One region of the Chryseobacterium salviniae genome, then DNA from elsewhere that is predicted to be linked to it. Evidence: riboswitches for the same ligand, from Rfam matches in the RefSeq annotation. Region 1 holds a riboswitch; the other holds the start of a gene.
The links. A riboswitch is a leader RNA that binds a small molecule or an ion and turns the genes downstream of it on or off. The one in region 1 is predicted to bind cobalamin.

Region 1 (15,515 bases):
AATAAGCCCGGGAATACTGTAGCAGCAGCAACCTACGATTGATACAATTCCTAAAATCAGGACAGCGGTTGCGTTGGGTAATTTTTGTTGATCCATAGTTTATAATTTATTTAATGTATATTTAAAAACAGATGTTTATAAAAATATGAAGTTACCATAATTATTGCATTTAAAATAGCTAAAAATATCAAAATATTTGAGTAATTCCTTTTTGTGTCTACAAAGTTTAAGATAACCACCAAAAAAAACAGCAGCACCGTGTACACCGCAGGAAACATATGAAAAGCTTCGGCAAACCTTCCTTCAAAAACCATCAAGACAGCCCTTTGGGTACCGCATCCGAAACAGTCGATACCAAAGAATTTTTTGATGGGACAGGGCAGCATGAAATCTTCAGCTTTCATATTTTTATTTTTTGTGAATCAAATATATAAAAATTAAGAAGATATTTTCGCTCTTAAATATTGATGCGGGAAAAAGCAATCTTCTTTCATTTCAAAGGAACCCTGAACTGCAATATAAGGGTTTCTCAAAATTTCCCTGGCAATAAAAATAAGATCGGCATCTCCTTTCTGAAGAATTTCTTCGGCATGTGAAACTTTTTTAATGAGTCCCACCGCTCCGGTTTTTACATCGGCTTCATTTCTTACTTGTGAAGCCAGCGGAACCTGGTAGCCTTCAAAAAGAGGAATTTTTACACCGTGAATATTTCCGCCGCTCGAAACATCAATAAGATCCACGGAATGATTTTTCAACACTTTTGCCAACTCGACACTGTCTTCAATTTCCCAACCGTTTTCTGCATATTCTGTTCCGGAAATCCTTACAAATAAAGCAATATTGTCATTCAGTTCTTCGTTGACAGCATCTACAATTTCAATGAGAAAACGGATCCTGTTTTCAAAACTTCCTCCGTATTCATCGGTTCTGATATTGGAAAGCGGAGATAAAAACTGGTGGATCAGATAACCATGGGCCGCATGAATTTCAACAACATCAAAACCTGCTTCCACCGCTCTTCTGGCAGCATTTTTAAAATTCTGAACCAGCTCTTTGATTTCTTCAACCGTTAACATATGAGGAATTCTTTCCGTAGGATGATACGGAATGGGGCTTGGCGCAATGGTTTCCCATCCTTCTTCAATGGAAATTTGTTTGGTATTCCAGGTTGAACCTTTTCTACCGGAATGTGAAAGCTGAATTCCGATTTTACTTTCTGAATGTTTGTGAACAAACTCAACAATTTTCTGAAGCTGCTTTGCCTGCTCATCATTCCATAATCCCATACAGTGATTGGTAATTCTTCCACGTGGTTCCACACCGGTTGCTTCTAATATAAGAAGTCCTGCCCCACCCTGTGCCCGACTTCCGTAATGAACAAAATGGAAGTCATTCGGAAGTCCGTCTTCACTGGAATACATGCACATCGGCGACATCACCCAACGGTTTTTCAATTCAACATTTCTGAATGTAACTGGAGTATATAACATGTTCATTTTATTTTTTTAAAAATTGAGAATTGCAAAGAACAGGCCTTTATTGCCCACCTCATGAAAAAGAAGTAATTTTATCCCCCTTTTTTTAACCCACAATATATGAAAAAAGAAACTCAGATCAGTTACGAATATTTTAAGAATAGCAGTGAACTGAACGATATAGAAAAAGAATTGTTTAAAAAAGCAAAACAAGCGCGCGAAAATGCATACGCTCCCTATTCCAACTTTCTGGTAGGATGTTCTGTGCTGCTTGAAAATGGCGAAATGTATTCCGGGAACAACCAGGAAAATGCGGCGTTTCCATCGGGACTTTGTGCTGAAAGAACAACTTTATTCTGGGTTGCTGCCAATTTTCCTGACGTTAAGATTAAAAAAATATTTGTCGTGGGAGGACACAGGGAATTTCCGGAAAAAAATCCGCCCATTCCTCCATGCGGAGCGTGCAGGCAAAGCTTAATAGAGTTTGAGACGAAACAGAATGAAAATATTGATCTTTATTTCTCGAGCATGAATGAGGAAGTGTTAAAGGTGCATTCGATTAAGGATCTGCTGCCTTTTTATTTTGATGGTACATTTTTGTAGATTTTTTTGGATGAATGATGAGTTTCGCTTGGCTAGTGAATGATGAATTTTAAAAATTGACAATTGACAGTTTACCATTGGCTTTTTGGAATTAGCATATTAACCACCCCGTCAAAAATTCTTTGAATTTTTGCCACCCCTCCAGAGGAGGGGAATTCTTGCCGTAAAACTATTACTTACAAAGACTGGGATTTCTATGGTGGCTGAGCCTGTCGAAGCCACCTGTCCTGCTACCCTAGCCCTGATTGAAACGAAAATCCCGGAATGGAGCGGCGAAGCCGCGGAATGAGGAATTGCAGTGGAAAGCAGGTTCCCGGCTCCTGAAAATTAGATAAGACAGGCTAAACTTCATCCTGTACTTTATTTATTTCTCTCTTTTTGCATTTCTGACGAATAAGTTTATCTTTGCAAAAAATTTTGGTTTCCAATCATTTGGAATGAAAAGGGAATCGGGTGTAAATCCCGGACTGTCCCCGCAACTGTAGATCGCAAAAAAAGTTTCTACGACAAACCACTGTGCAAACGGGAAGGTGTAGAAACGCGAAAGTCAGGAGACCTGCCAGAATTATAACTAAATACATTGCTTTCGGAGGAAAAGTAAAATAGAATGGATATAAAAAAATCTTTAGTACTGATTTTTTCGGCTTACGGCTGCTTTCTTTCTGCACAGGAGAAAGCCATTGATACGGTGTATATATTTGACAATCAAATGAATAAAGTAAAGCTTTTTCATAATGTCAATACGATCCGTCCGAAAGATTTCGAAAAAAATGCCACCAATCTTTCTGAACTTTTGCGGTTCCAGTCTCAGCTTTATATTAAAGAAAATGGGCGCGGTGCAGTTTCATCGCCTTCTTTCAGGGGAACGAGTGCAGGCCATACCGCTTTTGTATGGAACGGAATCAATATTAACTCAGCGTTTTTGGGGCAGGGTGATGTGAATAATATTCCGCTTTTCGGGTACGATGAACTTGAGGTGAAAGCCGGCGGCGGAAGCGTGCAGTATGGAAGTTCGGCGATTGGAGGAAGTATTCACCTTAACAATAATCTTGAATTTAATAAAGGATTTCACACCTCCCTATTTTCTGAAGCAGCGTCTTTCGGGACCTTTAATAATTTCCTGAGAACTTCTTTCAGCAATGAGAAATTCAGCGTAAAGGTTTCGGGGAATTATGTTATCAGCCAGAATGATTATGAGGTTCCGGAGAAGGAGTATATCAACAGAAACGGTAGATTTTACAATTCGTCGATCAACATCGGAGCTTCATATAAAATTGCGCCGCATCAAACGATCTCGTGGCAAAACCAAATATTTGACGGTTCCCAGCATTATCCGATATTCACGGAAAATGGCAACAAAACAAAGTATAAAGCCCAGACTTTACGCAGCCTTCTTTCCTGGGATATTACAAAAAATGATTTTTCCAACAGCCTGAAAGCGGCTTACACGGAGGATAATTTCCAGTATTTCGGAGACATTGACAAACCGAAGGAAAGTGGCGCAGAAGGTAAGAATTATATTTTCAGAAATGATTTTAATTATTTTATCACGCCGAAACTTAACGTGAATGCGATTGGAGAATTTCAGGTGAATAAAGGATCGGGCTATCAATCAGGCATCGGCGACATCAGCAGAAATATTGGCTCTGCAGCGGGCCTTATCCGATATTTTGTGACTCCTGATCTCCGTTTTGAAGCCGGTATTAAAAAAGATTTTGTAGAAAATATATCTTCTCCTTTTTTATATTCTTTTTCAGGAAAATGGCAGCCTGTGAAATGGTATCAGGTTGGGGCAAGCTTTTCAAGAAATTTTAAGTTCCCCACCTTTAATGATTTATACTGGCAAAAGGGAGGAAATCCGGATCTGGTTCCGGAAACCTCAACCAATGTGGACATGGATCATGAATTTACATTCGGAGATTTGAAATTAACCGTGAGTCCATATTATATGGATATTAAAAATTATATCAACTGGCTTCCGACGGCTGCAGGATACTGGGCTGCATTTAATACCTACAGTGTAGAAATTTACGGGCTTGATTCTCGGGTTACTTATCAGAAAAATTTTAGGGATCATCATTTTACATTTAATGGCGGATATACGTACTCCAAATCTACCAATAAAGTTACGGGATTGCAGATGATGTACGTTCCGCTGCATAAAGCTACCGGAAATATTGATTACCGTTACCGTTTCCTGAGTGTGTATGTTCAAGGGCTTTTCAATGGGCTTACTTATACCACTACCGATGAGAAAAGAGCAGATGCCATTGATCCTTATTTTGTTCTGAACACCGGAGTCTCCGCAAATTTTTTAAACCATTACACTTTAGGATTTAAGGTAAATAATATTACAGACATTGTTTATCAGACTGTTTCTTATTATCCTTTGCCTAAAAGAAATTACAGCATCTATATCAATATTAATTTTTAACATTTAACATATTATGAAAATAACTAAACTTCTGACCCTTGCTTTTGCGTTTGCATTGCTATTTACCACTTCTTGTAGCAGTGATGACAATGTAATTGATGAAACGTACTACGGAAACGGATTTTTACTAAGCAACGAGGGAAATTTCGGTAAGCCTAATGCTGATGTAACGTATATTTCTTCTGACCTGAATATGAAGCAGGATAATATTTTTTCTGCCAACAACGGAGATTCTAATCTTGGTGACGTTTTGCAGATGATCAGTTTTAGTGGCGATAATGCTTATCTTTTGCTGAATAATTCCAATAAAATTCAGGTTGTCAACAGATTCAACTTTAAAAGATCCGGGGAAATTACTGCTCAGTTGAATTCGCCGCGGTATATGGCTTTTGCGAACAATAATATTTATGTAACGAATGATAAATACGGAGGCGATAAATTTGTAAGTATTTATAAAGCTTCCGACTTATCTTTTGTTAAAAAAATCAACTTTACAGATACTGTTGAAAGAGTGGTGGAAGCCGGAAATAATATTTTTGTACAAAATGCGTCTTTCGGTTTCGGAAATAAGATTACTTATATCACGACATCTAATAATGAAGTGCAGTCTACCATCACAGTGCCAAACGGAAACATCAATAAAATGATTGCCAGCAACGGAACGGTATATGCAATTGCCGCAGGAACTGCGGATTCTTATATTTACCAGATTTCTAACACAGGAAGCATCACCAAAACTTTTACGTTGACAGGAATTAGCGATGCTACGAATCTTGAAATTGAAAAAGGTAAATTTTACTTCACTTCAGGACTAAAGGTATACGCAATGGATTTAACAGCTACCACTGTCCCTTCTGGCCCTCTGTTTATTGTAAACAACAGTGTTGATCCTTATTCTAACTTATATGGTTTCAGCGTGGTAAACGATAGAATTTTTGTTTCGGATGCGAACGGATTTACCCAAGACAGCAAGATCAGCGTGTATGCAACCAACGGATCTCTCCTGAAAACTTTTACTGCCGGTAAAGGTACTAATGGAGCATACTGGAACTAACAACTTTTGTATTTATTTAATACAATTTATTTTTTCATCATTTGTGTTTTTTCCGGGCGGTTTCTTCGAAACCGCCCGGATTTTTGTTTCTAAAAGTATACTTTAACCAAAATAATTCAACCAAGCCTATCAGCCACCAGATTGGAAATCTGAAATAGGTATATAGCAATGTAAAATTATCAACAAACAGCTGGCCTTTTATGGCTTTCTGAACCTCGGAATAAATAGAAAAAAAGGGAATGATAATGCCGAAAAGCAAAAACGCAACCAGATACAATATCCAATTGCGTTTTTTTATGATTTCATATTTCAACACTACAACATTGAAAATTGCAATGATTGTCAGGATAATATAATCGAATGGCCCGAAATACATTTAAACAAGTGTTAAGCCCAGCTTTTCTCCTTCTGCAATAACGAATTGTTTTGCTTCTTCACTGTCATTTCCAATTTCACCTTCCAGGATGGCTTCTTTCACTTTTTCCTTTAAAATTCCTATTTCGCGACCTGGTTTTAAATTAAACATTGCCATAATTTCTTCTCCTGAAATCGGCGGCTGAAAGTTTCGTACCTGGTCTTTTTCTTCCACTTCTTTAATTTTTACCGCTACATATTCAAAATTCTTTTTAAATTTTTCCTGCTTCTTGGAATTTTTGGTGGTGATATCTGCTTTACAAAGCGTAAAAAGATCTTCCAGGTCTTCCCCGGAATCAAATAAAAGCCTTCTCAATGCCGAATCTGAAGCATCATCAGTAATAAGAGCAATCGGACGTGAAGAAAGCTTTACCATCTTCTGAACATATTTCATATCCGGGCCTAAAGGGAGCTTCAGTCTTTGAAATAAAGTTTTTACCATTTTTGCGCCTAAAAACTCATGTCCGTGAAACGTCCAGCCTGTTCCTTCCACAAATTTTTTAGTTGGTGCTTTCCCGATATCATGAAGCAATGCTGCCCAGCGAAGCCAGAGCTTATCGGTATTTTCTGAAATATTGTCTACCACTTCCAGGGTATGGTAAAAATTATCTTTATGGGTTTGCCCTTCTATTTCTTCAATTCCTTTAAGATCGATTAACTCAGGGATAATCAGTTTCATTAAGCCCGTTTCTTCCATCAGCCTTAGCCCAACAGAGGGCTTTTGGGAAAGCATGATTTTATTGAATTCCACCATAATTCTTTCCATGGAAACGATTTTAATACGCTCCGCTTCCTGCTTAATAGCTTCCAGGGATTTTTCTTCAATCTGAAACTGTAATGTAGAAGCAAAACGAATAGCTCTCATCATACGCAACGGATCATCAGAATAGGTTTGAGCTGGTTCCAACGGTGTCCTGAGAATTTCTTTTTCGAGATCTTCCATTCCGTTGAAAGGATCGATTAATTCACCGAAATTTTCTTTATTTAAAGAAATAGCCATTGCATTGATGGTGAAGTCGCGTCTTTTCTGATCGTCTTCAATGGTACCGCCTTCCACTTCAGGTTTGCGGCTGTCTTCCGTGTAGCTTTCTTTTCTGGCGCCTACAAATTCAAGCTCAAGGTCTTTGTACCTGATCATGGCCGTACCATACGTTTTAAATATGGAAACTTTCATCTTCGGATCAATTTCTTTTCCTACGTTTTGGGCCAGCTCAATACCGCTTTGCTCGGTTACAAAATCAATATCTGTGGAAGCTTTTCTTTTCATCAGCAAATCACGAACGTAGCCGCCTACGATGTACACCGACTGGCCGTTTCTTTCTGCGACTTCAGAAATTATTTTAAAAAGTTTAAGGTTTTTATTTTGATTTAGGTTGATGAACATTTTTTTAGATGTTAAATGATACTGTTAAATAATAAATTAAAGCTCAACTATTATTTAACTTAAAACCACTAAGAAATCAGATTTTAGTGTAAAACTTAATTTCCGACTTCTTAATGGTTGAATGATTTTGCAAAGATAAATAAATCTTTTTTCTTATTCGCGCAGTACTTTTATTCTGTTGTCACTCCAGATTTTAATGACTGAAGAACCGGAATATTGAGATACTTTTTCCCTGTCTTCTTCTACCGCATAATCTACCAGATCAATAATCTCCTGTGAAATATCAGAGAATTTCAAAGGACTTTTTTCGCCGCTGAAATTCGCAGAAGTGGAAACCAATGGCTTATTAAGTTTGGTGATGAGTCTCTTACAAAAATCATTTTTTACCAGCCGGATTCCGATGCTTCCGTCTTCTGCCAACAGTTCTTTTGGAAGCCCTCTCGGATTTTCATAGACGATCGTAACCGGTTTTTCGCTCAAATCGATGATTTCCCAAGCCATTTCCGGAACATCGACGAGATCCTGCAGTCTTTTTTCAGATTCAACCAAAATGATCATGGATTTATTTTTTTCCCGTTTTTTGATTTCAAAAATTTTGTTGACCGCTTCTATATTGGTAGCGTCACAACCGATTCCCCAGATGGTATCTGTGGGATATACAATGATGCCGCCGGATTTTAGTATTTGTACAATGTTTTCCATAATGAATAGAGGCGGACTTTAGCCCGTCTTTCAAAGATAAAAAATTCAATTGGCTTCAGCCAAAGCTTATTTAAAATTAAATTTGTCTAAAAACTCCTTACATTCGTCAGCAAATGTTTTCTGTTGATGATGCTTTTCCTGATTGATTATATAGTTCCTTACTGTATCAACCATGGATTCTGAAACAGAAACGGCAAAATACTCTTCCTGCCAGGCAAATTTAATTTTTGTGAGTTGGTTTTTATTGATCCAAAAAGAAGATTCTCCTTTCAGCAATTGGATAACTTTTCCGATATTTTGATCTGAGCCTAAAGAAATTAAACAGTGACAATGATCAGAATAACCGTTAACAACATCCACAAAAATTCTTTTTTCTGAAGCATTTTCTTTAATATGCTTCCATACTTTTACTCTTAATGCCGAAGTATTTAAATAGGGAATTCTATTTTTTGTTGAGAAAACGACGTGGATATAAACTTTAATAAAGGCCATTTGTGTTTGTTTTGCCAAAAATAAAGATTTATTTTAAGTTTAAGCTAAAGCCCAAATGAATGTAATAAAATGAGAAACGGGCTAAAGCCCGTCTCTATTGATATCTTTGACCACGTTATTCAAATTTGAAATCAAAAGCAAGAAATAACAAGCTAAAACCGAAGAAATTTCATTATTTACTTTGAATATCACAACTCCGGCAAATATCTTTCCCTTATAATATTAAGATGATGCTGATTATGCCCGACAATCAACTTCCCTACTGTTTCTGCGTAAATCTGATTCCCGTTTGCGGTACCAATATTTTGTAAGGCTGAAGATTGGGCACTTTCCAGTAAAATCTGAGAAGATTTTCTAACTAACTGAAATTCCTCCACCAAAGAATCAAGACTTCTTTCATTGGCAAAAGACTGGCTCGCATACAGCTCTTCATCAAAGCCCGGCAACTCATTTTCATCGCCTCTTAAGAATGCAAGAATTCGGTATTGAAATACTCTTTCGGTATCTGATAAATGCAAAAGCAGTTCTTTCAATGTCCATTTTCCTTCTGCATAAGCAAACAGTGATTGTTCTTCCGAAAGCTGCGCATAGAGCTCAACCGTTTGTTCTCCGTTTTTTTTTAATTCTTCCAACCAGTTTTCGGATGGAATTAAGTCTAAATATCTTTGTATATATTTTTGAAAATCAGTCATCGTTAATAATTTATCTTAACAGTGTAGCAATTAATTATTGGTAAACTGTTACATTATTTCATTGTTATATTCATTTATTCATTCGTCCATTCGTAGAAATTTACCTCATCATAGATTTCAAATCCACAGGCAGGATATAATTTATTTCCGATATCGTTGGATTTCCCGGTTTCCAGAAGAATTCCGCATGAATTGGTAAATCTTGCCATTTTCTTGGCTTCCTCAATCAGTTCTTTTGAATATCCCTTTCCGCGATGTTGTTCATTGACAAATAAATCATTCAGCAGCCAGTAACGCTTCATCCTTGTAGAAGAAAACAGCGGATAAAGCTGTACGAAACCTACCAGTTTTCCGTTATATTCAGCGACAAAAATTTCGGAATCATTATTTTCGATTCTTTCTTTTAAAAATTTTTCTGCTGCCGGAATATCAGATGCTTTGTGGTAAAATATCCTGTACTGATCAAACAGCTCAGCCAGTTGCTGTACATCTGTGTTGGTTGCTTTTCTTGTCATTTTTTATTTGAATTTGAAATACTTTGTCAAAGATAAAAGCTGTAAGAAATAGCTTTGATAAAGTGTTTTATAAAATCAAGTTTAATTTAAGAAAAAGCTCTTTCAAGATCTGCAATAAGGTCTTCTGCATCTTCAATTCCAACACTTAAACGTACCAGATCATCGGTAATTCCCAGCTCTGCCCGTTTTTCCGCAGGGATGGAAGCGTGGGTCATCAAAGCCGGGTGATTCGCCAGAGATTCTACTCCACCCAATGATTCAGCCAGGGTGAATACTTTTACTCTTTCTAAAAACTTAATGGCATCTTCTTTTTTACCGGATTTAAAGGTAAAAGAAACCATTCCTCCAAAATCTTTCATCTGGGATTTGGCAAGCTCATATTGCGGATGAGATTCCAGACCCGGGTAGATCACCTTGTCAACGACAGGATGAGATTCAAGATATTGGGCAACAGCCATTCCGTTTTCCGAGTGTCTCTGAACTCTTAATGCCAATGTTTTAATTCCTCTTAATACAAGATAAGAGTCGTGAGGCCCTAAAATTCCGCCACTGGCAAACTGAATGAAGTGAAGTTTTTCTCCCAGCTCTGCATCTTTTGCAACCAAAGCACCTGCGATAACATCGGAGTGCCCTCCCAAATATTTTGTTGCAGAGTGCATTACAATATCCGCTCCTAAATCTATAGGCCGCTGAAGATAAGGTGTCGCAAAGGTATTATCAACAGCAACCAGAATATCTTTTCCTTTTGCTATTTCTACCACAGCCTTAATGTCAACAAGTTTCATCAGAGGATTGGTTGGCGTTTCTACCCAGATCAGCTTTGTTTTATCAGTAATAATATCAGCAATTTTTGCAGCATCATCAAAGCTTACAAAGGTAAATTTCAGCTGATATTTTTCGAAAAGCCTGGTAAACATTCTGTAGGTTCCTCCGTATAGATCATCTACTGCAATAACTTCATCTCCGGGATTTAATAATTTTAAAACACAGTCGATGGCTGCCAAACCTGACCCGAAGGCCAGCCCTCTTGCTCCATTTTCAATGCTTGCCAAAGAATCTTCCAAAGCCTGCCTTGTAGGATTTGCTGCTCTTGAATATTCGTACCCGGAATGTACACCCGGGCTTTTCTGTGCGAATGTTGATGTTAAAAATACAGGAACATTTACAGAACCTGTTGCCGATTCGTGGTGTTGCCCACCGTGTATTACTTTTGTATTGAAATTCATAATAATTTTGCTTTAAGCTTATTGCTTTTGGCATTTAGCATTAAACCAAAAACCAAAAATTTATAATTATTTTATAAGCATTTAGTAAAGCCAATTGCCGATTGCCAAATGCTAATAGCTTTTTTACATTTTTATCGCCGATTTTACAGCAAATTCTTCCGCCATTTCCTCCATCCATTGTGCTACATCTTCCTCACCAGTTGCTCTCTGGTAGGTATTTCCAAGAGAAACTAAAATCTGGTGGATAAACATTTTCATCTGGTCTACCGGCATTTCTTTGGTCCAAAGATCGATTCTCAAAGCTTCCATGGCTTTGTCGTCCCAAACCGAAATCATCGTTGCTTTTGTTGCCTCCTTCTCGATTCCTCCGTCCTGAGCGTTCCAGGTTATATTTTCTGGGATATGGTTTTCGTCCAATTCCACATCTATGGTAATCTGAGTTTTTCTCATAACATTTTATTTGTTCTAAATTTCTATATGTATAAGCCGTATATTTCTGTCGGCTTCATTTTTTATAATTTCGGCTTATATCCCGACTGATTAAAAATAACCGTTGCATCGGTATTCAGGAAATCCTGAAGTTTTACGTCCGGCTTTTGATTAAGATAAGCCTTACAGATCTGCCATCCTGTAAAAATCCCGACCTGCGGTGAAGATTCATTATCAATTTCCGTATAAAACTTTGAGAAGGGCCCGGGAGCGATAAAACGGTCTTCCAGCCTGTGATCGTCCCCGAAAATGATATTATTTTCCACAAAATAATTCCAGATATTGGCTTCATTGGCTATCGCCCATTCGTATTGCTTCTGGGTATAGTTCATTTTCAGGTAGTCCGGATAAGTCGGCAGAAATGCATCTTTAAGAATCATAATTTTTCCGTTTAGAACCATCATATCAATAAATTTCTGATGATCGGGAGATTCTTTTACAAAGCCTTCTGCGAAGATCTGCGCTACTTTAGGAACGATATTATTGGGGTTCATCGATTTCTGAAAATACATTTCAAGTCCTTTATAATTGGGGTTTCCTTCTCCCATAAAGCCGGTAACATCAATAAACAGCAGATTTCCTTTCGGATCATAAAAAATAGGATCCTGAACCATCTGTAAAGCCGATGAAAAGAGAAATACTTTAGGGCTTTTGAATGCGGGGAAATAATATTTTATATGGGAAAAAAGATCCTGAAGGTCTGCATGAAGCTTTTTTTCATCTATTTTAGCAATAGCTTCCTTGTAAATTTTTATTTCTTCCTGATCTGCTCTGCGCTTTACAAAATCGGCATCACTTACCGTACCCTGGAACCACGGAAATTCTGATTTAAATTGCGCCAATGGAAAATTCTGGTCATAAAATTTTTTAGAAATATCGGTAATTTCTACTTTTTCCGCAGGATTTTTCACTTCAACCTTCCATTTATTTTCAGGTTCTTTTGTGCAGGAATTTAATCCTAAAAAGATCAGTATTGAAAGTGCAGTAATTCTGAAAATCTTCATATTTTTACATGAAATTAAGTCTACAAAAATAATGATTTAAACATAAAACGATGATGAAAAATAAAATAATATCCGCATTGCTATTGATTTCGGCATTCCCGTTTCTCAATGGTCAGAATCTTGTTTTCAAAGACAAAAACTTTGAGAAAGCCGTGATCGAAAATTTTGATCTTAATAAAGACGGGAATATCATTCAGTTTGAAGCCGACCGTGTTGAAAACCTTTTTCTGGTTGGAAAAGGCATTACAACAGCAGAAGATCTCAGGTATTTTAAAAATGCAAAAATGATTGTGCTGGATGACAATGCTATTCCAATACTTTCACTGAAAAATGCCGATCACCTTCAGCTGTTTTCCTGTACCCGGTGCAAGACTTCTTCCTTCAGTGCTGAAAACCTCAAAAACCTAACCTCACTGTATCTTGATGACAATGGCATTGAAAATATTTTGTTCAGATCAACCCCCGCAATTAGCCAATTAACCGTATCTTTAAATAAAATTAAAGCCATTGATATCAGCGGCCTTAAAAAACTCAAAAATATAAACCTGGAACATAATCTTATCCAAAAACTGGACATTTCTCAAAATCTGAATTTAGAAACTCTGAATGTAAAACAAAATCCCATCCGGGAAGCCGACATTAAAAAAGGAGCTAAAGACGTGACCATTTTTGGGTTTCAACAACAGTAATCATCATGTATCTGGAAACCGAAAGACTGATCCTTAGAAAATTTGAAGAAATCGATGCAGAACGCATGTTTCTCATGGATTCTCATCCTGAAGTAATGAAATACATCGGAATGCCTCCACTTACCGACATCCGTGAAACTGAAAACATTATCACCGTGATCCGGCAGCAATATGCAGATTATGGCGTAGGAAGACTTGCCGTGATTGAAAAGGAAAGCGGACTGCTGATTGGATGGAGCGGGTTGAAGTTTCTTACGCAGGAAGTGAACGGCTACGAAAACGTTTATGATCTCGGTTATCGTTTCATGCCTGAATACTGGGGAAAAGGGTTTGCTTCAGAATCTGCAAAGGCTTCTCTTGATTTTGGTTTTAATGGTTTAAAAATTGATGTTATTTACGCTCATGCTCATTTTGAAAACCAGGCTTCCAACCATATTCTGAAAAAACTGGGCTTCATAAAAACCGGAGAGTTTTCCGAACCGGATGGCATCTGCTTCTGGTACGAACTGAATCGTAAAAATTATATTCAATAATCTTTTCAAAACATTTAATTTTAAAATTAAAATATCAACATATTAAAAAATAGACAATGCAGACACAAAAAGTAATCGACCATATTGTCAGCTGGCTGAAAGAATATGCCGTAAATGCTAATGTAAAAGGATATGTAATCGGTGTTTCGGGAGGTGTGGATTCCGGAGTGGTTTCTACGCTTTGCGCAATGACGGGACTTGAGGTTTTACTCTTGGAAATGCCTATCCGCCAAAAAGAAGACCAGGTAAACCGTGCTCAGGATCATATTGAAGACCTGAAGAAAAAATTTCCTAATGTACAGGGAAAAACCATCAACCTGACTCCTGTTTTTGAAAGCTTTGAAGATATTGTTCACGATCATGTGGAAGGAAGATGGAGCAATAATCTGGCGCTGGCAAATACCAGATCTCGTTTCAGAATGCTTACGCTTTATTATTTCGGGCAGCTTCACGGACTTCTGGTTTGCGGTACGGGAAATAAAGTGGAGGATTTCGGAATCGGTTTTTACACAAAATACGGAGACGGCGGTGTAGATGTTTCACCCATTGCCGATCTTTATAAAACTGAAGTATATGAGCTTGCGAAAGCCTTGAACCTGATTGAAAGCATTCAGAATGCCATTCCTACAGACGGGCTTTGGGACGCAGACAGAACTGATGAAGACCAGATCGGAGCCACGTATCCCGAGCTTGAAAAAATTCAGAAAGAATATGGCACTAAAGCAGTGGAAGAATATGAAGGCCGCGATAAAGAAGTATTCATGATTTTCGACAGAATGCATAAGGCCGCAAAACATAAAATGGTTCCTATTCCGATTTGTGATATCCCGGAAGAATGGAGAGGGTAATTTAGTGGAACAGTTTGATAATGTAACAATGTAGCAGTTTACCAATGTGATAAAGTGAGTTTTCAGGCTCTGAGGATCTTTAGTTATTTTATTAAATATTATTACATCTTTTAATTGTTACATTGTTCCATTCTTAGATTGTTATATTTTTTTAAATTAAAACTATGAACAGTAAAATAAGATCTCTGTTTTTCATCTGTATCGGACTTCTTTTCGGGATGTCTGTGATGTATATTTACCGGAATTTTATTGAGGATAAGAAAACGGGGAATTCAAAACCTGTTGTAGAATACAGCAGCGCCGGATCTTCAGTAAAAGACAATTCTTCCGTAAAGCAGCAATCCATAGAACAGCTTACGGAGCAAAATACCGTTATCCGGTTTGTTAAGAAAAACCATACGCTTCCTGAATATTACATTACTAAAAATGAAGCCAGAAAATTGGGATGGAAACCTTCTGAAGGAAATCTTTGCGAAATATTGCAGGGAAAAGCAATCGGCGGAGACCGGTTCGGGAACAGGGAAAAAGCCTTACCCGAAGGGCAGATCTATTTTGAGGCAGATGTCAATTATCACTGCGGAAACAGGAATGCAGACCGTATTATTTTCACAGAAAACGGCGATGTTTATCTCACAAAGAACCATTACAAAAGTTTTGAAAAGCAGTAATGAAAGAGATAATTAAAGAATTTCTCAGATTCAGGATTATTCTATTTTATATATTGCTTTTATATGTTTTATCTTCGTGTTCGGAAAAAAAGGAAAAAGCCATACTAGAGAAAGAACCCATTACGATTTTAGTACAGCCTTTTAAAGACATGAATTCCGGAGATATAGAATTGTTGGTGAAAGAAATCAAAAAGGTGTATCCGCAAGTAAAAGAACTTAAACCGATTGATTTACCAAAAAACAGTTATTATCAACCGAGAGATCGTTACCGTGCAGATTCTATCATTTCTTTT
Region 2 (15,515 bases), on a different contig from region 1:
GGAAGCACAAGTGTGGGAACGATTGAAAAAATTTCCAAGAAAAAGGTGGTGGTAAATTACGGAACGTTCAAAACAATGATTGATGCGGATGAGCTGGAAAGAATTTAATGTTAAATGATGACTGTAAAAACGCTGATTACTTTTAAGGATTTTTTGATTTTTAACTTAAAAAATTCATTAATACGAATCATTGTATTTCCAATAATTGCATTGATTTTTTTTGGAATAAATTATTATAATGCAGATAATGATAATCGGGAATTTATGGAATCAGCATCGGTCTGGCTGCTCGTTTTCTTTTTGTTTATCATGATCCGCACTTATTTTAGTGTAAAAAATATCTTTTATTCCAATAAAAAAATTCAGGAAAATATTTCCTACATTTTTACGGATGAGAAAATCTGCATGGAAGGTGAAACTTTCAGCGAAGATTTTACATGGAATTCGGTTTATAAGGTTAACGAAAATAAAGAATGGTTCCTGATTTACCATAACGCACAGACCATGAATATGGTTCCTAAAAAGTATTTTACAAAGGAACAGCTTTCAGAACTTAGAGATATTATCAGAAAGAATAATGTAAAAGCAAAACTAAGGAATCATTAAGCATGTTTGCTAAAAATTAAACATTTAAAAGAATTGAAACAGCATTATTATTTACCGGAAAATATTTAATTTATATATTTGACAATCAAAAAAATTCATGATGTCCGTACATAAAACATTATATATATTCATTCTTAGTTTTCTTTCTGTGTTTTTTGTGAAAGGCCAGGATAAAGTTCCTTTCGGCGTGGTAAAGGCTGAAGAAGGATACGCCATGGTACGCGTTCATAAGGACGACTACCGTAAAATTATTGATAAAATAAGGATGAAAACCGGCGACGTTTTTATTTACGTAAAACCCGCACCTGGCGAAACAGAATGGATCTGGATCAAATATCCTGAAAAAGATGATACCGATAAACCTTTTGTGCGCTACGACAGTATTACCAAAGAAGGAATGGTAAATAAAAACCGTGTGGTATTCATTGATAAACTTCCGCCATTCACTCCTTCAAAATCTAAAAACGGAAGATCGCTTATTTTTACCGATGATACCAATCCTAAAATTCCGGGAAACCAGAGAACAAAAGTTATAATAGATGTATATCCTTCCTATGCGCATTTAAAAAAACAGGTAAAAGATGCTGACGGAAATATCATAAAAATCGATAAAGTAAAATCCTGGGGGGTCGGTAAAGAGATACCGGAAGGAATGACGGAAATAAAATCGGTACGCGTACAGCAGCCGGGAAGGGGTTCCGTTTTTGTAAGAGATGCCATTAAAAACATGTTTCAGCCCACGATGGATTTCAGTAACGTAGGTGTAACAGCCATCGATAATGACCACATTTTCCTGTACATGACCAATGGTTCCGGAGAAAACAGGTATACCACTATCTGGACTATTAAAGAAGGGAAAGTACAAAGCCAGATCATCTATAAAAACCCGGAATAATTCGCTAATATTCATTATTTTTGCTGCCGGAAGTCCAGCTTTTTGGCTTTCAGAAAATTGGTTTTGCTTAACTGCAGATTAAAAGGGAATCGTGTGAAAATCACGAACTGTCGCGCAACTGTAAGTAACTGAAGTCTTTATTAATAATCCACTGCAACTGCGGGAAGGGAATAAAGATGTTACAAGTCAGGAGACCTGCCTTTTTTCTTATGATAAAAACTTTCGCGATTTGAAGTTTATTGATCTACAGTGTCCGGAGATTTTACGCTCTGCTTTTTCTGTTGTTCCTAAATTTTCATTTCGCTTTAATTTAATAATGAAATATGACTACAGAAGAAAGAATTGAAGCCTCGGAAACCAGAATTTTCAAAGCCGTTTTCCCGAATACGACTAATCATTACGATACTCTTTTCGGAGGAACCGCCATGCAGCTGATGGATGAAGTTGCCTTTATCGCTGCCACACGATTTGCCAGAAAGCGCGTGGTAACGGTAAGCAGCGACAAGATTGATTTTAAACGGTCCATCCCTGCCGGGACAATTGTGGAATTGATTGGAAAGGTTGTACATGTTGGAAATACAAGCATGAAAGTGAATGTGGAAATCTACACCGAGCAGATGTATTCTTACGAAAGGGAAAGAGCCATCGTAGGAGATTTTACTTTTGTTGCGATTGATGAGTTTAAAAAACCGATTCAGATTTTATAAAGAGATTCCGGCGACCTTCGGTCGCCGGAACTCAATATTTTCACTGTTCTTTAAGCGGTTTCGGCGGGCTTTGCCCGCCGAAACCTTTTTTATTTCAACACCTTTTCAGTTTCCAGATTTTTAATTAATAGTAATTGAAAAGCCTCCCCTAATTCATCAGAAGCCCGGCTGATCGCATTCTCCAGCATATTTCTGATCTGCTTTTCCGTAACGCCTGCTTCCGTCCAGCTCTTTCCGGAAGTATGTGAATTCAGAATAAAAGGCATAATCCGGTCGATCGCACAGGCAAAAATAGCGTCCGGGGTCTGTTCTCCCTCGAATTCCAGCCAAAGATTAAAAAATTCGGATCGTAAAGGCTCATCCAAAATTCCGAATATCTTTTGTGCAGAAACTTTTTCCCTTTCAAATTTCCCGATCATCGCCTTTTCATCAAACAGGAAGGTATCGCCGGCTTCAATTTCTACCAGATCGTGAATGGAAAGCATTCTGACTACTCTTAACAAATCAATATCTGCCCGGTTTTTAGCATATGGAAACAGAATCTGTGCAAGAATGATAATCTGCCAGGAATGTTCCGCTGTATTCTCTCTTCTGGAATCGTCGGCATTATAATTTCTTCTTTGGACATTTTTAAGGGCATCTACTGCCAGGATAAAATCGATCTCCTTCTGGATTTTCATTATTCTACGTATATTATATTTGTATTGAATTGAAATTAGCCCCAAATATGTATATTAAAAATGACTCATTTCAGTTCTGCAAAATTAAAACTTTAAAAGTAAAGTTTTCTTAATTAGAACATTAGTATTATTTTTATATAAATATCTTTCTATGGCATTGCAATACAATTATCCACCGGAAATAACAGGAAAAAGGAAGCTCTACTCCCTCATTAACGGAGTAAAAGATCCTTTGGGTGTTATCAATGGAAATCATGCCATGATGGGAGACAGCTATCATTTAAGAACTGCCTTCACAAATAAACATTTTATTTTTTCCCGGGATAAAGAATTCATAGAATATATTTTAAAACAAAACCACAAAAACTACTTCAAATCTGAAATACAATCGGTCACTTTAGGGAAATATCTCGGTAACGGCTTACTCACCAACAACGGGAAAGACTGGCTAAAGCAGCGTAGATTGATCCAGCCCGGTTTTAGCAAAGTAAAAATCACCAATCTGGTTTCTATTATGGAAGATGAAATTGATAAAGCATTCCGGTCTTTTAATGATGAAACGGAAATTGATTTATATGAATTTTTCCATACACTGGCTTTCAATATAGTGGCTAAAACCCTCTTCAGTTCAGATATTGATGAAGAAAAAGTAAAGGAGCTTGGGAAGATAATTACCGAAATTCAGGAGATTTTTGCGAAAGAAGTAAGAATACCTTTTTATACCCAGGCTTTAAATATTCTTGGTATATCAGATAAAAATATAAGAAAAAGCAAACAGGCAAAAAATATAATTCAGACTGTTCTGGAAAAAAGAAGAAACTCCGAGCAGGAAAAAAATGACCTTCTGGATATGCTCATCCATGCCAAATATGAAGACACACAGCTTCCGATGTCTGATGAGCAGCTTGTTGACGAAATGCTTATCCTATTTATAGCCGGTCATGAAACGACAGCCAATGCGTTAACCTTTATTTTTTTTGAAATCAGTAAGAATACGGATGCAGAAAAAAAATTAAAAGAAGAGATTGCAGCAGAAGGCGAACATGTTTTTAATCCCGAAAGCTTAATGAAAAAATCTTTCACAATCAATGTCATTAAAGAAGCAATGCGGCTGCATTCCCCGGCCTGGGCTATTGACAGGCAGGCTTTGGAGGATGATAGCTTTAAAGAATATTCTTGGAAGAAAGGTACTTTAATTATCCTTTATATTGCAGGACTTCACAGAAATCCAAAATACTGGAAAGACCCCAACGCTTTTATACCGGAACGTTTTGACAGTGAAAATGCAAAGAATTTTGCCTACTACCCTTTCGGAGCCGGGCCCCGCCTTTGCATCGGCGAACATTTTGCCATGATGGAAATGGCCCTTATTGTTCGTAAATTCTATAATAACTATAGCTTCATTTCTTCCCAGAATGAACTACAAAATATAATCGCCAAAACTAACTGTCCCAAAAAACAAAACTGAATGTCAAAAAAATATAATTTTAAACCCCATTTAAACAAGAGTTAAATGGGGTTTAAAATTCACTAAAATTCTACAATAGACTTCAGTCCGTGTTTTTTATCAATTAAATTCAAAATCCAGGTTAAAACCTTACCAATACTGCTCAATGTACCGTCACGTTCATTTTTACCTAATGCTGATGATATAGTTTCTTCAGGATTACCAAATTTGTAACCATTGTTTTTACGCAGCGTTTTGTTCCATAGCGTACGAAACTCCCGGTTTCCAAACTTATCAATATTTACTGCTGAACTCCGGAAATAGCCTTTCGCATGATCTTTTGCTGTTGATAATACCACAAAGTAATTGATAAAGGTAAGCGGTAGTACTAAGATGTACGCAATAAAAAAAAGCAATACATCAATTAAATATCTCTTCATATGTCATTGATTTTTTCTTCAAACAATTGAGCGTAAAGGCTCATGAATTTGCCAAAGATATCGACTAAATGCACCGATTTAGACTTAATCAAAAATCTTACATATTGTATTGAAGAAGTCTTAATAGTCTCTATCTTTTCACTTATCACATTATCCTCATCATCTTTCTCAATCACAGTTTGCGTAATAAGGTGACCATCTGCGCCCATAATCTCTTCGACATTGCCCTGATGAATTTCCCAATTTGGCATTATCAGGCGTTTATGAATTTTGTTGCCTTCTTTAAGTATTAAATATTGTCTTACATTAACGTAGATTCGCTCTTCCTCACCTTCCATGTCAGGAGTATTAAAACCTGTAACAACCAGTTTTCTTGCAAATTGCGGGTAAATTGGATGATCGGGTAATGATATTTCATACCAAGTTTTGCCAGTACTTTTTATCAGGTCTAAAATCGCTTGATTCTCAGGGCTGATTTTGATTTCTGTTTTCATTTTAAAATAAATAAAGTGTTTCTATGTTTCCTGAAATTTTGCTGTCGTAAGCGTGGTTTTGAAGCTGAGCTACTAATCTCAAAGCATCTGTTGAACCTGTAGCATTCAATGTTGTAACCACATTAGCAGTGGTATTTATAAATAAAATGGTATAAGCATTTTGAATCCTTTGAATGATAATCTTATTAGTTAACTGTTGTGTTTGCATTCCAAACCCAGCATTAGAACTGTAAACAGTTGCATATGTAGAATTAACATAAAAATCAGTGAATGGATATCTATAGCCATTATTTGATTGCCAAGATCCGTAATTTCTTCCTCTATAAAATAAAAATGGTAAAAGCGATAGGATGTTATTGGAAGCCACTCCTGTTATTCCAAAATAAACATTCCCTCCTGTTGTATCAGAGCCACCTTGTGCTGTTGCAATTGTAATACTACATTCGAGATAAAAATTAGTATTGGCAGGTATAACACTGCTTGACAGAGCAGATACAATAAAGGTACTATCTGATGCTAATGCTTTTACATTAGCATCTACACTTAATCCAAAAGAACTGCCGCTGGCAGTATTTAACGGCGAAACAAAATCGTTGAATGTTTTTATGTTCCAAGTTGTAGATGATAGGTCTTGTGTTGATAAAGTAGAAACTACATTTATTACTACCGCTGCTCCTGTAGTCATTGTAGCAACTCCATTATTTAATCTTATCCTATATTGCCCTATGGGTAAGTCTTTAAAATTGTAGTAGAATGTTAAATCAATTCCGTTGGTATATAATTGCACTTGTGAATTGGGTATTGTCGCCACAACGTTTGTTCCGGTGCTATCTACAATTTGTACAGAGAAATTAGCAGGAGATAAACTCAGGTTTGCTCCCTTTAGTGTCAACCAATAATTTTTATCTTGCTTATCAACAACAGGCGGCGTAATAATTGCAACACTCATTGTTCCTGTAGAACCTCCACCATTCATGACTGTTTTCCACGTCGTTTTTTGAGCTTCAGTCAAACTGTTTGCTAAAGCCAAAAAATCTGCATTGTCAGAAAACATCAAAGGTCTTTTTATCCCAGTATCGTCGCTGCCAAAAAACCTCTTCGCATTATAAGTTAACTGCTGGGGTAATGTTTCCGGATTATCATTTAATACCACAGCCTGCACTCTTGCACGACCTGTCAGGTGCAGCATTTCCGATGGTGTTGTTGTACCTATACCGTATCTTGTGCCATCAAAAAATAAACTTGAACCTGTAAAATCGGCTCCGTTCCAAAAGGTAAGGTAATTTGATGCCGGATTAATTGCCCGCCATGTTACAGAACCCGAAGCAAACCGAGCCACATAGTTCCCGGCTGCTGTCGGTTTATCTATCTTTGCATCTAAAGCCGCCTGCAACCCCTGAACCATCGCAATAGTAATGTTTGTTAATCCGGTAGGGATATAATTTTCCGCAGTGGTTTTGCTACCTCCTTTATAGATATACAAAGAATAATTTCCAGAGATGTCCGCAATGGCAATGATGTCGTTTTTTTCGTACTGATAATTCGCATTATTTGCCATGAAAGATGCTAAAGACGTTTGCGTAGCTATAATGAGTTCCGTAAGTCCCAATGCTTCGATTTTATCAGCTCTTATCTTTCCACCTTGTACATAATCTGCAATCATCATCACCATATCCCGGATTTGATCTTTATTAAAAACTTCTGTTGAAAGACCATCATCCACCAAACCAACATTATTGGGAATACTTTCTACATCCAAAGCATTGCGCCATGCCTGTATATTATCATAGTTTAAATTGGATGCATCCAATTTTGCAAGCACTGTGTTATGAGCGTTTACATCGGTACTATGTGAAGCCCCGAGTTTATTATTTAAAGCATTTTCAAGTCCGGAAACTTCTGCGATGTTCAATAAAGCATCTTTGTGCCTGAATGAAGAAAATGTTTCCCGAAATTGTTCCTGTGTCGGGATGTCTCCGGTTTCAAACCAGCTGAATATCGTTGTTAAATCTGCCATATCTATTGGAAGTTTGGTTCTATGAAGTTTACTATTTTAGCCGGGTTTACTACATTTACAGGCTCTGAATTTCCGCCCGGATTAATGGTTATTGTTTTATTTCTCCACTGATTTCCGCCGCCATCAAAACCACCGCCTGAAGGAGTACCGTCATAAGGTTGGATCACTCCGAAAGAGGTGTTTAGATTCGGAAGGTTATTCTTCACGAGTGTAACGGTTTTATTACCCACTGTTGCGCCAAGGGTTGAGAAATCCACATCATTTGGATCACAGTGAATGAGCATTTTTCCTGTAGTATCGGTGCATTCTTTCCATCCGGCAGGAATTTCGCTTGCAGGTTTTCTGAATGGCAGAATTACACCGCCGTTGACAATAGGAGCTGTTTTCATTTTTAAAATGGCAATATCTGCCAAAGCTGCATCAAGATCAGACTGGTTTGCCTTTAATGCCAATGCTTCTTTTATCTGTTTTAAAGTATCAATTCTGACGAAATCTGCCCAGTTATAGACTGTGGTTGAATCTCCGAACTTTACGGTCTTTTTTTCAATGAGAATCTTTGAGACTTGATTTTTGAAAGTTTTGTAAATATCTTCCTGGTGAATGAAAACAGTTTGATATATTGTGCCGCCTTCAAAGAAAAGAACATCGCCGTTGATTACAACTATTCCCGGATTTACAAGAGTTCCGTTGATTTCACACCCTGATAAAATTGTCAAATGACCGGCAACATCTCCAATGACGTTAAAAATTGCGTACGCATTTTGTAGCTGATCCATAAGATCGGCAGTTAATGGTACCCCATCGGTTTGCATAAATTTGAAATTCAGTCTCATATAATTTCTAATCTGTAGTTTTTAGATTGCAGCATATAATATTCTATTTCTGCACGTAGTTGTAATTCATTCAATCCTGCCGGAACCTTAACGATGAAATCAAATTCCGAAATCAGTTCGGCTTCTGTATAGAGATAAATAGGAAAACTGTCAATGTAAAGCCATTGCGTTTTTGATCGCCATTGATCGTCCTCAGCTTCGGTGTATAAAAATGTTCCTTCAAACAATACCGCCTTTACAATTTCAATTCTTCGTTCTAACGGATCAAAGAGATCATTAAGCCTTTTTTGCATCGAAAACTTTTGGCAGGTTGTGTTGATTCGGATTAAGTTTTGCTTTCTGGATTTCAAAAATTCGATATAAAGCGTTTCAAGCGGTATAATCAAAACGCAAACGAAAGCGATCCAAAAAGAATTTCGGAAGAAAGTCGGCATCCATTCAATGGCGAGCTTTTTAAAATTAATATTAAAAACATTGTCCATTATACGATGTATTGTAAGCCTGTAAAATCTTCTATTTTAAAACGTCCGGAAACCGGAATCACCGCCATATTAATGGGCTGGTATATTCCGTAACCGTTCTGTGCCGGATCAATCCATTTTGATTGAATTTGCAAAGTCTGCAAATCTATAACCCCGTCAACATCAAGTATTGCTGTTTCCAGCTTTTGCACACTCAATTCACCGTTAAACGGCAGGTTTTTGAGAAAGTTTTCTATTGCCTGCTGTACTGGATATTTTGCCGTTAAAATATTCATGCCATCTGCTTTCAAAACCATCGGATCATATTTTATTTTAAAGGAGAAATTGAGGATATCCGGAAGGTAATTGATAATCGTTACATGATCTCCGGCAGGTGCAATTTCCTCTATGTATTTTGAAAAGGCTTCCATTTGATCTGTGGTGAAAACTCCGTCCAAATCGGCAGGAGCTATTTTCATCACTATTTTTGATCGGCTATTTTCGATAACCCGGTTACAGGCTGCATATTTTACAATTTTTGAAGCTTCAATCTGCTCATCAGTCGCAATCACGTCAACGCCGTTATCTTCATAAGTCGATTTAAACTTATCGGTTTCCGGTTGCAGATCAAAACCATATTGAAAGCGCAAAGCTTCGTTTCTGTAACGTCTTAAATTGAAAACTTTTTGTGAAGCAATCAAGTCTCTTATTTCTTGTAAATGCAGGTTTGCCGCTAACTGGAAATTATAGATAACAAATGAAACCACTTGAAGCAGCAATCTCCAGATGCTTACTTTTGACGTACTGTTTAATTCTGATAATTCTGCCTTGCTGGCTTTTTCTGCAAGCATTTCAGCGAATATTTCTTCAAATGTTTTGTTCATTTTAATAAATTTTGAATGTTTGCCCAACTTTAAACCAGCCAATGCCAAGACGTTCTGTAAACTCATTCTCCTGGTAAGCCGTTGCGGGCTGTAACGCCTTTGAACTGTAGTAATTTGCAATATCAGTGGTGATTTCTATCGTTTCAGGAATAAAAATCTTACTTCCTGGAAGCAGTGAATCTGAAATCGCCAAGTCGTTGGCAGCTGCAAGACTGAAAGCATTAAAAACGCTTCCGGTGTGCTGGATGGCGATATCCAATAATGACTGGTTATGCAGAACTGTTATTGTCATTAGTTTACCTTACCGTTTAATTGTTTGTATTTTTTCAGTTCGTTGGTTAGATTCTCCACTTTTTCCTCCAGTTCTGTGATGATTTTCTTTGCATCGTTAAACTCCCGGATTGCATTTTCCAGTCTTTTGCCTAAATCGTCTGCAAGATTTTTGTAAAAATCAAGCAGTTTTTCGGCATTCTCAATTTGTGAAGCTTCAGTTTCAGCTTTCAATTTTTTTCGTCCGAAAAACCATCCGCCAAAGCCTGTAATTAAGGTTGTTATCAATAGCGTTAAAGGCTCTTTTAATATTTCTATCATGATATGTTAATTATCGTTACGGCTCCATTTGGTGCAGTTGCTGTGATGGTCATGTTTTTTATCTCGAAAATCACTGCTTGTGCAAGTTTTTCAGCAAATTTTTCCTTTGACGACTGTGGATCGTTCTCTTCGATTCCACATTCATCCATTACTGCAATGATCTTATTTTTCAAACGAGTTTCAGAAGTTGCCATTTAATCAGTTTTTAAAAAGTCTTTAAATCTATTTTCAATCGCCAAAAATTGCGGCTTATTCACTAACGAAATTGTACTTCCGGTGTTTGTGGTAAACTTCATATTTTGTATCTCCTTCAGCAAGTCGCTCATCAGTTTTGCAAGGGTTTCATTTTGTTTTTTCAACAAGAACCCGTCATTATCAATTTGCAGACGTGTATTTTCAATTTGTAAATCAAAATCTTCTATCTCACTGAAAAACTCTACATATAGTCTCGTAATGCTTTCATTGATGGGTGAAACCAAAACATAACTGTCAACTTTCGGGAAGAGAAAAAAACGTTTTCCGTTATCTTCTACCGTTGCCGAAAGTGCTACATCAGTAAACTCCAGATTTCCGTCATTTACTACGCAGGTACCTTCGGTTTTATCAACAGAAACTACCTGAGCCGGAAATGTAGAAACCCCACGATTTCCAAGCATTTTAAGTCCTTCCTGTAGTTTTTTATCAATACTCATAGTTTATTGCTTATCGTTACATCTCTTCGGGCTCCGTCTGTTCCGAAAGTGGTCACTACTTTTTTTATGAAATATTTCCCCTCTCGGTTTTTATGCTTTTTATCCTGAATTACTGCTGCCATTCCACGGGTCGCATAAGGAATAAGAAACGATTTTACAGAACCTTCAAAACCGTCATACTTTGCAGACTTCAAAGCTGCTTCCGCCATTTTTCGCAGTTCCTTTTCGTTAAACACATCTTTAATCTCCATAGAACGCACTTCGCCATCATCATCGCCAATCTCCACTTTGATCTGTTTATTTTTTTTGTCCCGGCAGCTGTATTTTACTTTTATTCGTTTTTGCTCAGCAGACTTATATTCCAGATTGTTTTCTACAATATTATAGTTCAGGTCATAGATAACATTTTGAAGTACATTATTCAGCTGCTGTAATCCAGCATACAGTTTACCTTCATCATCGAGATAAATACTCAATCCATATTCTTCTTTCAGCTTTTGCAAAACCTGTGTTCCGTTGGCATTTTGAATGATAAATTTGTCAATCTCAAACCCAGGGATCTTATCCGACAATTTAAGCTCTGTTCCGGAAACAACTTCCTGCAAGATGGTTTTCAGCTCCGTTTTTTTATTAAAAGCTTTATTGATGTTTTTTCTGCGCAAAAGCCACATCGAATCTTCACATTTGATCTCCAAAGGAATTTTGCTACCGATGCTGTTCACAAAGCCTGTAAACTCAACGCCTTCATATTTGCCTTCATAAGCGAGCTTTATCACTACTTTATCACCAACTTTCACCGCATCTTCAGTATATTTTTCTTCACCGTTTTGCTTAACTTTAAATTTCGCAGGCATTGTGATGACGGCGGTATCTACCAAATCCTCTACACTTTTTGTAATTTCTACATTCGTAATAGAGCGGAAGGTATAATCACCAATTTTAATTTCAGATTTTAAAATAAACATCAGCTTTGTATTAATCTGTTTTTTTCCGTCATATCAGCAAAAAAATCGTTATCACTTACCGCAGTAATCGTATATTTCTGTAAACCCTGCTCACCCGCCATCTCTTCCCAGTTTATAGACTTCAGAACCACACTTCGGATTTCAAAAAGTTCTAAAAACGGATTCGTAACGACTTCCAGTCGGTCATTGATCAAAAACATGCTTTGTATCATTTCTACCTGATCAGACGGGAAAACATCCCTTTCGTCCGGATCATCATTTACACACACACCACGGATGGTAATCTGATAATCTTCTGTACAGATATACTCTTTTACGGTGCCTATTCTCTCTGTGCCTACTGTAGCTGTTTCCACAATGGTTTTTTGCAAACTCATTGAAATGAGAGGTTCGTTTGGCAGATCAAAGGTTTCTCCTTTGTAGGAAAAAGAAATCTGCTGAAAGTAACGACCACCCAAAAGCAAATCTCTGGCAACATTTTTTAGTGATGGTAAAACAAATTTTGTTTTGTTCTTTCCCCACCAGCTTGGAAATGCAGGCCCCACATAATCCAAATGTGCTTTGGCTACTAATTCTTTGAAAGTAAATTCCATTATCCTGTTTGCATTTGGTTGACAGAGTTTACGGCTCTTAATAAAAGCTCCTGTATTTTAGCTTCGATTTCTGCACCGCCTTCTTTTAAATTAGTGGTGTGTACCTCAATTTTTTCGTTGAGTTTACCAATATTGATGGTGATATGCGTTTGTTTGCTACCTCCCGAAACAATGCCGTCCTTATCTTTCTTCTTTTCATCTTTATTTTTGTCAGCTCCTGGAGCGGTAATACCTTTGTTTTTGCCAATGCCATTTAAGTAATCTTTAGGATCACCCTGTTTAGGACGTTCAATTCCTTTGAAAGAATTTTTTATCTCATTAGATCGGTCTGAAAATAATCCTCCGGAGCTTTTTTTCGGTTGGTTTTTATTTCCTTCTTCCCATCCTTTATTAAAATTCCCAAAAGCAGCCTTACCGTCTTGCAAAGCTTTTGCCGCGGAATCTGCTCCCATCAATTGCCCTGCGGATTTTTTTCCAATCTCCCAGGCTGTTTTCCAGTCTCCTTTAAAGAAAGCAACCAAAGCCTGACCTATTCCGGTAATACCTTTTAAAAGTTCTGTAAATCGGTTGATAACATAATTTTTTATCATTGTGCCAAAACCTTTCAACACTTCCCATGTTCCCAGAACTGCACCTCTGAACCAACCGAACTTATTCCACGCAAAAACAATGATTCCGACTAATGCAGCTATCGCAAGAATCACTAATCCTATCGGATTTGCTGACATGGCAATATTAACCGCCAACCAAGCTGCTGCCCAGCCTTCAGTTACCAATGTATTGAGAATAATAGCCGCCGTAGATGTACCAGTCCACCAAGTGACAAAAGCCAATCTTAAAGCCATTATTTGCAGAATTACATTATAGGCTGCAATTGCTGCAATAACTCCATAAACTATTTCAATATTTTGCGATAACATTTTTAAAAACCATGCTATCGTATCGCTTAGCAGGCTTACTATTACTAAAGCCCAAATAGAAGTATCGGCAAAAATCTGTATTGCTGTTGTAGCATCATTAATTCCAAATAACTCAGCCAGTAAGTTTTGAAACTGATCCGTTACAGCACTGATGTAAGTTCCCAAAAGATCAAACCAGTGTGCAATCTCCGGGAGATATTGCTGCACGAAGGCAAGTCCGTCACTCATCATCTGAAGCGTATCGCCGATAACACCACCACCATAACCACCAACGGCGACCAAGAAATTCCACCATTGATCTGAAAGGTTTGATAACCGTCCGCCTAATGTTTTGCTGACGGATTCCATTGAACCTGCAACGCCTTTCATTCCGCCATAAGAGATAATCGCATCTTTTAAAGCCTGTTCGTTATTCGCAACTTCTTTAGTAATTCCTTTAAATGAAAGCGTTACTTTGTCTCCAGATTTTGATGCTTTAATACCGAATTCTTTTAATCTTTCAAATTCTCCGGTCTGACCGTCGAGAATAGCTTCTACGAGTTGATCGAAAGATTTCCCCTGTGACGATGCCAAATCACCGATTTTGGTCATCTCTTCATAAGTCGGATTGATTCCTCTATTTACAAGTTTGATAAAACCGCCAGTTAACTCGTTGAGCTGATAAGGTGTTTTTGTAGCAAATTCGGTGAGCATTGCGAGCGCACCGTCACCGACTGTTTTACTTTGGAAGGTATTTTCGAGGACGGCAGAAAATTTCTCATATTCCGCCCTTGCTGTTATGACCTGATTGGTAAACGCCATCAGCGAAATTCCTGCAAAAAGACCGATTAATTTACTGCGAAGTCCTCCCAAAGCTGAACCCAAAGAATTTGAAGCTGTTTCATTCTTTTTTAAGTCTCTTGTGAACTCTTTTGAACGATCACTGGCAACGCCAATGCTCTGAGCTATTCTTCTTAAATTGCTCGTTGCCTGGTCACGCAGATTGATGATAAATTCGTAAGCGTTCATTTATTTAGTTTCAGAGGCTTCTTTCTCCTGAGTTCTTATAAAGTGTAAAGTTTGAATGTTTTCTGCCCAGTCTTCATCCGAAAGGTTTTCCGGGTTTTGTATATGCAGATAATACTTCAGGTAACCATCAAAAAGACGAATATTTAAATGTTCTGCAAATTCAAATGCCGATGCATCACTGGTATCAATGATTGCATCGTTTAAAGCTTTTTTAGCTGTGCAATTTTTTTGTTTTGAACTTTCTCAATTGCTTGGTACAATGGAAATCTGATGGATGCATTTTTCGGATCATTAAAAGCTTCATCCGCAGAAACTTTTACCAGCTCATACAACGCTGCCTGGGTAACGAATGGTTTGCCGCTTGGATTTCTCTTTTCAGCAGTTTTCAAATCGTCTTTTGTGATTACCCGGATCGTGGTTTTAGCATCACCGATTTTTATTTCATGGTGTCTGTTTTCCAAAGAGGTGATTTCCGCTTCATCATAATTCAACATTTTGGTGATTTCCTTTTTTGCCGGAGTAAAATAATCGTTATCAGTTTTTATTTCAATATCACCATCCAGCCAAAGGCTGTTGATCATGGTTTCGCCGAAAGCGGTGTCACCATCATTTTGCATGGCGATAAATGCACGCTTATAATCTTCGATATTGGGTTCTCTCAGATAGCAGATTTTATCTTCAACCGGAAGCGCATACACACCGCCGTGTTTTTCTTTCCATTCTGCAATTAACTGATCTATATTTTTATTTTCTTTTGCCATTGTTTTGTTTGATTTTTAAAAAAATCCCACCCCGAAGAGCGGGATTTAATAACATTAAAATTTAAGTACTATGAAAAAACGTGTTTACTGCTGTCTTTTTACGTCTGTAAATAAAATGGGAAGCTCTACGAGCATATTTTTATCCCCTTGGTTAAGTGCCTTTTTTACTTCCTGAAACTGAACATTTTTGAGAATATCCGTCACGATTTGTCCGCCGTCATTGGGTTGATAAGTGACTACGATGTCAAATTCAAGTGATAGAATATCTTTGTTTGTACTGTCTCTGGTCATTGCTTCAAGTTCACTTTGCCAAACCGTTACTTTTCCTTCAAAGCTTCGGTTTCCGCTTACGATAGAATGCGGTTTGCAGCCACGACCGTACAGATAATCTTTTTCCTTTTTTTCGGTGTATTCCAGAGAGGTGATCCCTTCAATGATCCTACCGCCAAAAGCGATGGAAAGGTCGCACCAGCTGTATTGTTTTGATGAAAATGTTGCCATGTTTTAAGATTGTATTGATG

Region 2: linked by a shared signal. The riboswitch ahead of SOP96_RS09370 (acyl-CoA thioesterase) and the one ahead of SOP96_RS03715 (TonB-dependent receptor plug domain-containing protein) in region 1 are both predicted to bind cobalamin.

What each region holds. Positions count from the first base shown of each region.
Region 1 covers NZ_JAYLAA010000017.1:18,471-33,985, forward strand. The annotation lists gene SOP96_RS03695 (CCC motif membrane protein) at 1-96, opposite strand, end outside; gene SOP96_RS03700 (DUF2752 domain-containing protein) at 111-404, opposite strand; gene SOP96_RS03705 (NADH:flavin oxidoreductase/NADH oxidase) at 438-1,490, opposite strand; gene SOP96_RS03710 (cytidine deaminase) at 1,596-2,078, shown strand; cobalamin riboswitch at 2,480-2,656, shown strand; gene SOP96_RS03715 (TonB-dependent receptor plug domain-containing protein) at 2,686-4,512, shown strand; gene SOP96_RS03720 (YncE family protein) at 4,526-5,566, shown strand; gene SOP96_RS03725 (CCA tRNA nucleotidyltransferase) at 5,943-7,364, opposite strand; gene SOP96_RS03730 (L-threonylcarbamoyladenylate synthase) at 7,518-8,066, opposite strand; gene tnpA (IS200/IS605 family transposase) at 8,133-8,558, opposite strand; gene SOP96_RS03740 (DinB family protein) at 8,747-9,250, opposite strand; gene SOP96_RS03745 (GNAT family N-acetyltransferase) at 9,325-9,765, opposite strand; gene SOP96_RS03750 (cystathionine gamma-synthase) at 9,852-10,991, opposite strand; gene gldC (gliding motility protein GldC) at 11,115-11,441, opposite strand; gene gldB (gliding motility lipoprotein GldB) at 11,504-12,484, opposite strand; gene SOP96_RS03765 (leucine-rich repeat domain-containing protein) at 12,535-13,173, shown strand; gene SOP96_RS03770 (GNAT family N-acetyltransferase) at 13,179-13,706, shown strand; gene nadE (NAD(+) synthase) at 13,763-14,554, shown strand; gene SOP96_RS03780 (ribonuclease domain-containing protein) at 14,719-15,222, shown strand; gene SOP96_RS03785 (matrixin family metalloprotease) at 15,222-15,515, shown strand, end outside.
Region 2 covers NZ_JAYLAA010000037.1:134,302-149,816, forward strand. The annotation lists gene SOP96_RS09355 (endonuclease MutS2) at 1-108, shown strand, start outside; gene SOP96_RS09360 (YcxB family protein) at 265-606, shown strand; gene SOP96_RS09365 (hypothetical protein) at 704-1,501, shown strand; cobalamin riboswitch at 1,543-1,718, shown strand; gene SOP96_RS09370 (acyl-CoA thioesterase) at 1,825-2,208, shown strand; gene SOP96_RS09375 (HD domain-containing protein) at 2,298-2,888, opposite strand; gene SOP96_RS09380 (cytochrome P450) at 3,040-4,356, shown strand; gene SOP96_RS09385 (hypothetical protein) at 4,419-4,775, opposite strand; gene SOP96_RS09390 (hypothetical protein) at 4,772-5,269, opposite strand; gene SOP96_RS09395 (hypothetical protein) at 5,271-7,286, opposite strand; gene SOP96_RS09400 (hypothetical protein) at 7,289-8,098, opposite strand; gene SOP96_RS09405 (hypothetical protein) at 8,116-8,601, opposite strand; gene SOP96_RS09410 (nucleotidyltransferase) at 8,601-9,464, opposite strand; gene SOP96_RS09415 (hypothetical protein) at 9,466-9,756, opposite strand; gene SOP96_RS09420 (cell wall anchor protein) at 9,756-10,055, opposite strand; gene SOP96_RS09425 (hypothetical protein) at 10,052-10,249, opposite strand; gene SOP96_RS09430 (hypothetical protein) at 10,250-10,747, opposite strand; gene SOP96_RS09435 (late control protein) at 10,744-11,712, opposite strand; gene SOP96_RS09440 (DUF6046 domain-containing protein) at 11,712-12,305, opposite strand; gene SOP96_RS09445 (hypothetical protein) at 12,305-14,233, opposite strand; gene SOP96_RS09450 (hypothetical protein) at 14,434-14,994, opposite strand; gene SOP96_RS09455 (hypothetical protein) at 15,079-15,495, opposite strand; gene SOP96_RS09460 (DUF2586 family protein) at 15,499-15,515, opposite strand, start outside.